2 regions of the Rhizobium yanglingense genome follow, and region 2 is predicted to be linked to the other one. Evidence: predicted binding sites of a transcription regulator. Region 2 holds the regulator's gene; the other holds the start of a gene.

Region 1 (4,406 bases), on a different contig from region 2:
ACGATGAAAACGGCCGGAAAGGCGAAATCCAGTCCAAGCGCCACGGGATCACCGAGGAAAGCGCCGAGCGTCGCGCCCGCAAGACCCGAAAGCACCCAGGCGAGATAGAAGGGCGCGGCAAGCCCAGCGAACCAGGCGGGCGTGAGCCGCGCAAGACCGGCGCGAAATTCCGCCATCGCCCAGATCTCGTCTGCAAGAAACAGGCATGCGAAATAGCGCCTGCGTCCGCCAAAAGCCTGCATCTTGGTGCCGAGCGAAGCACTCATCAGCACATGGCGGATATTGACGAGCAGGGCCGCAAAGCCGACGCTCGTCCACGAGGCCGGATGCGTCCAGATATCCATTGCCACGAACTGCGAACCGCCGGCAAAGACCAGCGCGCTCATCAGTGCCGTCTCGACCGGGGAAAGCCCTTTCGTGACTGCGACCGCGCCGAAGACAAGGCCGATCGGTATGACGGCAGCGATGAGTGGCGAAATGGCTCTCATGCCGCCAAGGAACTCCGCCCATTTTCCATTCTCATTCACGACAGATCTCCGATTTGATGCGGAGGTTTTAAGAATGGAGATGAATGGTCGTCTTGAACGAAAGTGACTACCGCGCGCGGTATTGGCCGGGCGTCACGCCGGTGCGTGCCTTGAAATGCCGGCTGAAATGCGCCCTGGTCGGCGAAACCGCATTCGAGCGCAATCTCCGCCGGCTGTCCGCCAGCCTGCAGCTTGCGCCGGGCAACGCGAATGCGGATATCAGTGAGGAAGGCGTGCGGCGTGATGTGGAATTCCTTGCGGAAGGCGCGTATCAGATGCGCACGGCTGAGGCCCGCCACGGCGGCGAGTTCTTCAAGTCCGACATCGAAGGCGTAGTTTTCCATCAGGTAGTCACGGGCGCGCTGCACGGCCGACCGCTCCTGCGTGTCGATCGGCACGATGATTGAACTGCCGTGATGCCGAAACATGGCCTCGAGCACAAGGAACATGCCCTGACTGGTCTCCAGCGCACCGGCCCCTGTTTCCAGCGCGCGGTGCGCATCCTGAAAAGCCTCGGCAAGCCGGGGATCGTGAAGGATCTGCTTGCCGAAGGCCGGCATGCCGCTGAAGGTGCGGCCGGTGACATCTTCCAGGATTTCCCGGAAGAGTGACGTGTCCGGGTAGATCATCCGGTAGCGATAGCCGCCCTCGACAGGCACGCCGTCATGGATTTCGCCCGGATTGATCAGATAGAGATCGCCCGGCCCCGAACTTTCGCGCGCGCCCCGGATCGTCGCGATCTGGCTGCCGCTTTCGATAGCGCCGATGCTGAAGGTCTCGTGGGCATGCGGCGCGAACTCATGCGTCAGGAACGTCGCGCTCAGGCATTCCATGCCGCCAAAACGGCTGTCACGCCAGAACCGCGTCGTCTCCGCCCCAGACAGCGGCATGGCTTCGGTTGCCTGTTCCTGGGAGATGTTGTCCATCGGCCGGATATAGCATCTTTGGGCCGCCCATTCTTGAACAAAAGTGATCAGGCGATCTTGCGCGCGCTGACCTTGCCCATCGGATGCAGCGAATGGACGCGGAACGGCCCGCCTGTGCCTTCCTCGAACATCAGCGCGATGTTGGCGACGGTGACCGGCTCAGCGAGAACAGGCTCGAAGACGCTACGCAGCGCCTGCTCTATGCGCGGCATATCGACAAGATTGACAGGACCCGTCACAGGCATGTGGAAGCGGAACTCGTCCATCACATAGGGATTGCCCCAGCGATGCAGGTTGGCAAACTGCGCGGCCGAAAGCCCATCCGGATCGATGCGCTCGATCTCGGCTTCGGAAAGCGGTGCACGGAAGCGGTCGAAATCCTGCACGACCGCAGAAGCGAGATAGTGCATGTGTTCGCAAGGGACCGACGGCACGAGGCTGAAGTAATTGCGCAGGCGGGCAACCTCGATCCTTGGAATCCGGAACGGCTGGAAGCTGCCGGAAAAGCGCATCATATCGCGTAGAAGTTGCGTCTCCGAAACATCGGGTGCAAGATGAAACGGCGCCTTCAGCACACCATGGAAACCGTAGCGGCGCGGCACGGCAGTATGGAACGCTATATCGTGGATGCCGATGCCGCCATTGGCTGGAGGTTCGACCATCTCGCCGGAAAAGACGTTGCGGCCGAGCCAATTGGCCGCCACCTGGCTGAGCGGATCGCTCGGCGTAGGCGTGAAGCAAATGGCGTAGCGCATGCAATCTCCTCCATCAAAGGAAGGGCGCGCAGACAATTCCGGCGCCGTCGATGCGCAAGCAGATAGGTGATTTGCATGACAGAATAACGAAAAGCACCAGCTTCTAATTCACGTTTAACGTGAAGCAGCCGTGATATGGCTCGAAAACGCGAAACGTTTCCGGCAGGGCGAAAGCTGCGGAACGGCCGTCGGCCAGGTATGCACGGCAGCTTCGGCAAGACGGTGGGCAAGGCCGAAGCTGACCTTGAAGCCGCCGGTCAAGCGCGATGAGCTTCGGATAGCATCGGATGCGCGACCGATCATCGGATCGCGGTCGATCGCCTTCGGACGAAGGCCGGCCCAGCGCTCGACGCACCGGCGCGCTCGCCAAGCGACGGGGGCCATCTCGCAGACGCAGCTTCGATCAGAGCAGTTTTTCGAGCTTGAGCATCGGTCGTATTAAGGGATTATCAAAACGGTCCTCGCTGGTGCTGCCGATCGCAGCATGTGCCGCCCTCATGCGGCAATGATATAGAGGCCGTTCACGGAAGACGGTGGGAAAGGCCGGGATCGATCTCGGCGCTTCAAGCAGCGCCGCCTGCCCCTTGACCGGTTGGCCGAGCGTGCCTTTCCACCTCCGGGCCGTGAACCGCTGCAGATCAGCGGAAATGACTGGTGACCTGCCGCGACGATGACAGCGGCCGAAAGGCGATTGTTCGTCCCACCGGCGTCGGCGATCGCCGCGTTCCGGCTTCGAGACCGCCAAGCTGATAGCATTCTCGATAATGCTGCACCAGCCGCTTATGCCGTGCCTTGCCAAGAAAGGCCGACAAGAGCGGCGACCAGCGTGCGGGGTGCGACGCGGGCAGCGAGCGTGTCGTGCACGAAGCCCGCTCGCACCAGCGGCAGGCGTCGATCCAGCCTGTAACCGGCGGAGCTATCTGCCGACATGCCAATGGAAGCTGCGGCTCGCGCCGATGCCAATGTGTTTCCAGCGCATCGGCGGACATGGCGCTAAGCGCGATCGCTGCGCAGATGCGGCTTCGGCAGCGGGATGATGCGGCCGGAGCGGCGGTAGCCGGTGGAAAGGCCGGTGGCAGCTTCGATCGCAGCGATCTCGGTTTCGAGCGCAAACCAGCGCATCGAACTGGAACTGCTTCTTGGCATTCCATTTGATCCGGCAAATGCGGCATCAGCGCGCCCGAGCAGCCCGCCGCTCGCACCGCTGCCCCAATGTCACCGGCATCGACGAGGAGCGTGTCGATGCCAAGCCGTTCGGCCATGAACCGCCGCCCACAGTCCCATGATGCCGCCGCCGGCAATCAGCAGCGGCATGGAAGCCGGCAATCTTGGCGATTGACCCGGAGGAGATCGGCCGCACTATCGGCTTTAGGCATGAAACATTCCGACGACACTTGATCCCAGAGACTGGCCCAGAAATTGGCGCAGCGACCGGAGAAACCCCCACCGTCGCTCGAATGGCGCGACGGCGATATGCCCTATTCGCAGGCCTTTGGCGACCATTTTTATTGCCGAACGGACGGGCAGGCTCGAATGCGGCCACGTCTTTCTGGCGGGCAATGGCGTGCCGGAACGGTGGACTCGGACAGAGGACATTTTCCGCATTGGAGAGTTGGGGTTCGGCACCGGGCTGAACTTCTGCGGAAACATGGCGGCAATGGAAAGCGCATCGCCAAAGGGCGCTAAACATGCTGCAGTTTCATTTCCTTCGAGCTTTACCCGATGCAGCCCGCACGAGATCGGTCGCGCACTTTCGCACTGGCCGGAAATCGATGCCGAGCGGCAAGGCGCTGACGGCGCTGTGGCCCGGCCGAGCCGAAAGGCACCGGTCGACGTCTGGCATTGGACGAGCAGACGCACCTTGACGCGTTGTCTGCGGCCCGGCGATCGATGGCGTTGCCGGCCGCGCGAACCGGGCTTCGACGCCTGGTATCTCGATGGTTTCGCGCCCGTCGCGCAACGCCGGACATGTGGTCGCTGAAGAGCTGATGCAGGCTCATCTGCGAGAAGACCCTCTCCGGAGGAAGCATTCGCGACCTATGCCGCCGCAGGCTTCGTTCAGGCGCAATCTGGTGGCGGCGGGATTTGCGGTCGAGCGGCGCAAGGGTTTCGCCGGCAAGCGCGAGATGCTCTGCGGCGTAAAACCCTTCAGCTGACGCCAGGCAGAACCGTGTTCCAGTTGGCAACTCAAACGCCCG
Region 2 (4,406 bases):
TGCGTCCCATAGCTAGCAAACGCCGCACACTTGTCCGCCTCTTCCATGGCAAACGAGCGATTGCGTGCTAAGGACCATTTGGCCCGAAAACGAATACCAAGAAGACACATGACGCACGAAGCAAATCCCGCCATTCCCACTGGCGTCCTCCTTCGACAGGCAGATGGGAAACTTCCCGAAGGCGCTGTACAGGGCCGCACCGATTTCGGCATGTCCGGCTATGGCGGTGCTTGCCCGCCTGTCGGCCACGGACCGCACCGGTACCAGTTCACGGTCTATGCTCTTTCCCTCGACAACCTCCCCCTCGATGAACAAGCCGCCATGGTCGGCTTCTTCGTGCCAATACGCTGGATCAGGCGAGCATCGAGGTCACGTCACCCGCGGCGGCCATCCCGCCGCGGAGCAACTGATCGTGACGAAACCGCGCCGCTTTCGCGCCACTTGCAGCATCCTTTGAACAATCAGGCAGTTTCCGCGTTCATTTGAAGGGCAAAGGAGCTCTTGATGTCATACGGATCGCTGAGTGCTTTTGGTGACACCTGGTGCCGGTACAGCCCGGACACCGAGACCCTCGAGGCCGCTCATGACCTGGTGGACCAGTACCTCGTGTTCGCCGAGGAAGCCCAAGTGGGAAATGACATCATCGACGAGATCGAGCTGCCCGTCCCGAAGCCTGTCCTGATCAAGTCTTTTGGCCTCGTCATCGCTGCCGAGCACCGTCCGCAGATAAGAACTCTGCTGATCAAGGCCGCTATGACGCTTGCCCAGTACCGCGACGACGTCGGACCACGGATCCGGTTAAAGCCTACGACACCGCACGGCAGGCCGCGGGCGGCCCGATCGCGCGAATTCGAGCGCCGTCTCGAAAAGAAGCTTGTGGCGGTCGCTGCAGAACGGATCAACCTCGGCGCCTTCTATCGCCGCGCCTTTATCGAGGCCATGCATTGACGCCAGGTGCGGTCGCACCTTGCCTTGGCCGCGAGGTTCAGATCGCCGCCTGCATCAGGTAGAGGGATCGTTCCGGAGGAAGCTGTGCAACCATTCTCATCATGATCTTGGGATCGACACGGGGAACGGATCGCAGTTGGCCGTCCCGGTAGATGATCGTCAAGACGCGCGTCTCTTCGTCATAATCGAGTTCAGCAATCGTTTTCGTATACACCAGGAACCGCATGCCGTTTACACCTCGCTGGTCAATGGAACATCACCAAGGTGATGGTGCCGACCATGACCCACCCGGAAACGATAATCAGGGACATTCTCAACAACGCCGTCTTGATTGTCATGGAATACTCCAAAATCGCTTCAACCAAACTAGCTGTACTTTGGGACGAGTGGGCCCTATCTGGCCCGAACCCTCATCCCGGCTGGATTATATGTTTGACGCCCCTAGGCGAGTATGGGAGCCGAAGGCGGACTCGGAATCACCTCCAGCGCGACTAAGCACACCCTAATATAGGCAGTCGCGTGAAATCGACGTGACACACGTATTGAGAGAACATCGGCATCGCGCGTCTCAATCTGTGCGCACAGCGATGGGGATAGATAGGAACCTGATCCAGATCAGAAGTCGCCGAGTGCATAGCCGGCGCCACGCACCGTCCGGATCACCTTATCGGCCTTGCCGAAACTGATGCCCTTCCGGAGACGCCCGATGTGTACGTCGACAGCGCGCTCATCGACACTGGCATCGTTACCCCACAGCGATGCCCTCAGTTCCGATCGGGAGTGGACGCGGCCAGGGGACTTCATCAGAAACTCGAGCAGCCTGAACTCGGTGGGGCCGAGCTTGACTTCCTTCTTCTGCCTGTGAACCCGGCGGGCGTTTTTGTCGAGCGTCAGATCCCCGACCTTCAGCGTGCTCTCCAGCAGCGCTGGATTGAGCCGCCGCAGGAGGTTCCGCAAGCGGATGAGGAGTTCCACGGGGGAGACTGCCTTTATGAGGCAGTCGTCGGCTCCGGCGGAGAGGACGGCCAACCGGTCCTGCTCGAGGGCCGAGTTCAAAAGCACCACAATCGGAAGGCGGGCGGTCGCTCCAGTTGTCCGGAACTGACGGCATGTCGAGATTGCCAGCGAGCCAGGAGCCGGCGCACCGAATATCACCGCATCAGGCAGCCGCAACGCCACGAGCTCGACCAGCGAGGCATGCGGGTGAAGACAGTTCACCGAATATCCTTCTGTCTCCAGAGCATGCTTCAGTGTCGTGAGCAGATCTTCGTCCTGCTCGACAACAAGTATGCGCACCGACATCTTCTCCGGCCTTCCTGCTATGCTTCCATCGAATATCCTGCGCCGCGGACGGTGCGGATGACGTCCTGCATGTTGGAAAAATTCAGCGCCTTGCGCAGGCGACCGACATGAACGTCCACGGTGCGCTCGTCGACATAAATGTCGTGGCCCCAGACACCGTCCAGAAGCTGCGAACGCGAGAAGACGCGGCCGGGCGACGACATCAGGAATTCCAGTAGACGGAATTCGGTCGGGCCGAGACGGACTTCGCGGCTCTTGCGGTGAACACGATGCGTTTCGCGGTCGAGTTCGATATCGCCGCATTTCAGCACCGTGGAGAGTACCTCGGGCTTGGCGCGTCGCAGCATCGCCTTGACGCGGGCAACGAGCTCGGGCGTGGAGAACGGCTTGACCACGTAGTCGTCGGCGCCGGTGGAAAGGCCGCGCACACGCTCGCTTTCCTCGCCGCGCGCCGTCAGCATGATGATCGGCAGACGCTCCGTTTCCGGGCGCATGCGCAGGCGGCGGCAAAGCTCTATGCCCGACACGCCCGGCAGCATCCAATCGAGGATCAGAATATCGGGCGTGCGCTCCTGAAGCCTGATTTCGGCCTCGTCGCCGCGCAGGATGGTGTCGACCTCGAAACCTTCGGCCTCAAGGTTATAGCGAAGAAGCACGCTCAGTGCTTCTTCGTCTTCAACGACTGCAACTCTGGGGATCATTCGGTTCTGTCTCCTGAGGGCCGGTTCGGATTTGTCATTCCGTGACCGCGCCGACGGTGTTGGCAGCGTCGTCCTTCGGACGTTCGCCTTCCGGCTGTGCGCCGGTCGCCATGTAATAGATCGTTTCGGCAATGTTGGTAGCGTGATCGCCGATGCGCTCGATGTTCTTCGCGCAGAAGAGAAGATGCGTGCAGCTGGTGATGTTGCGCGGATCTTCCATCATGTAGGTCAACAGCTCGCGGAACAGCGAGGTGTACATTGCGTCGATTTCCTCGTCGCGCTCGCGGATTGACTTCGCTTTGTCGGCCGCGCGGGTCGTATAGACATCGAGCACTTCCTTGAGCTGGACCAGCGCCAGTTCGGAAAGATGCTCAAGACCGCGTGCAAGCTTGCGCGGAACGCCGGTGCTCTGCACGGCGATGACCCGCTTGGCGGTGTTCTTGCCGAGATCGCCGACGCGTTCGAGATCGGCCGCGATGCGGATCGAGCCCATGATCTCGCGAAGGTCGGAGGCCATCGGCTGGCGGCGGGCGATGGTTACGACCGCCTTGTCGCCGATCTCGCGCTCCGCGTGATCGAGGATCACGTCGTCCGAGATGACCTTCTGGGCCAGAGCGGTATCGCCGTTGACAAGCGCGCGGACGGCGTCCGACACCATCTGCTCGGCAAGCCCGCCCATTTCCGAGATGCGGCGGGACAAGAACTTCAGATCGTCGTCATAGGCAGAAAAGATATGGGTCGATGCCATTGGGATTGTCCTTGAATAGCCTGAACGCCGCAGATCAGCCGAAGCGGCCCATGATGTAATCCTGGGTGCGCGGGTCGTCCGGATTGGTGAACATCTTGTCGGTGTCGTTCTCCTCGACGAGATTGCCGAGGTGGAACATGGCGGTGCGCTGCGAAACGCGCGCCGCCTGCTGCATCGAATGCGTCACGATGACGATGGTGAAGTTTTCGCGCAGCTCATGAATCAGCTCCTCGACCTTGGCGGTCGCGATCGGATCGAGCGCCGAGCACGGTTCGTCCATCAGGATGACTTCCGGGCTGACGGCGACCGCGCGTGCGATGCACAAGCGCTGCTGCTGGCCGCCCGACAGACCGGTGCCGGATTCCTGCAGGCGATCCTTGACTTCGTTCCAAAGGCCCGCGCGCTGCAGCGAATACTCGACAATCTGGTCCATATCGGCCTTCGACTTCGCCAGACCATGGATACGCGGTCCGTAGCAAACATTCTCGTAGATCGACTTCGGGAACGGGTTCGGCTTCTGGAAAACCATGCCGACACGGGCGCGGAGTTCTACGACATCGATGTCCGGATCGTAGATGTCCTCACCATCGAGGGTAATCTTGCCGGTCACGCGGCAGTTGTCGATCGTATCGTTCATGCGGTTCAGGCTGCGCAGGAACGTGGACTTGCCGCAGCCGGAAGGACCGATGAGCGCGGTAACAGTGTTT

What was found. Region 2 encodes PhoB, which activates phosphate uptake and scavenging genes when phosphate is short. Its sites were predicted from a motif close to TGTCATNNANCTGTCAT; they were not measured.
Region 1: a site for PhoB is predicted at 2,284-2,300, ahead of ACW4PC_RS04435 (DUF1045 domain-containing protein). Genes of this name have one in related genera too.

The regions. Positions count from the first base shown of each region.
Region 1 is NZ_CDSAWY010000003.1:6,093-10,498, reverse strand. It holds gene ACW4PC_RS04445 (AzlC family ABC transporter permease) at 1-488, opposite strand, end outside; partial or broken gene ACW4PC_RS04440 (AraC family ligand binding domain-containing protein) at 595-1,453, opposite strand; gene ACW4PC_RS04435 (DUF1045 domain-containing protein) at 1,501-2,208, opposite strand; gene ACW4PC_RS04430 (hypothetical protein) at 2,323-2,592, opposite strand; gene ACW4PC_RS04425 (hypothetical protein) at 2,612-2,953, opposite strand; gene ACW4PC_RS04420 (hypothetical protein) at 2,989-3,171, opposite strand; gene ACW4PC_RS04415 (hypothetical protein) at 3,202-3,354, opposite strand; gene ACW4PC_RS04410 (hypothetical protein) at 3,348-3,494, shown strand; partial or broken gene mnmD (tRNA (5-methylaminomethyl-2-thiouridine)(34)-methyltransferase MnmD) at 3,682-4,364, shown strand.
Region 2 is NZ_CDSAWY010000004.1:552,722-557,127, forward strand. It holds partial or broken gene ACW4PC_RS07725 (YbhB/YbcL family Raf kinase inhibitor-like protein) at 163-410, shown strand; gene ACW4PC_RS07730 (hypothetical protein) at 505-948, shown strand; gene ACW4PC_RS07735 (hypothetical protein) at 986-1,174, opposite strand; gene ACW4PC_RS07740 (winged helix-turn-helix domain-containing protein) at 1,564-2,244, opposite strand; gene phoB (phosphate regulon transcriptional regulator PhoB) at 2,268-2,951, opposite strand; gene phoU (phosphate signaling complex protein PhoU) at 2,986-3,699, opposite strand; gene pstB (phosphate ABC transporter ATP-binding protein PstB) at 3,734-4,406, opposite strand, start outside.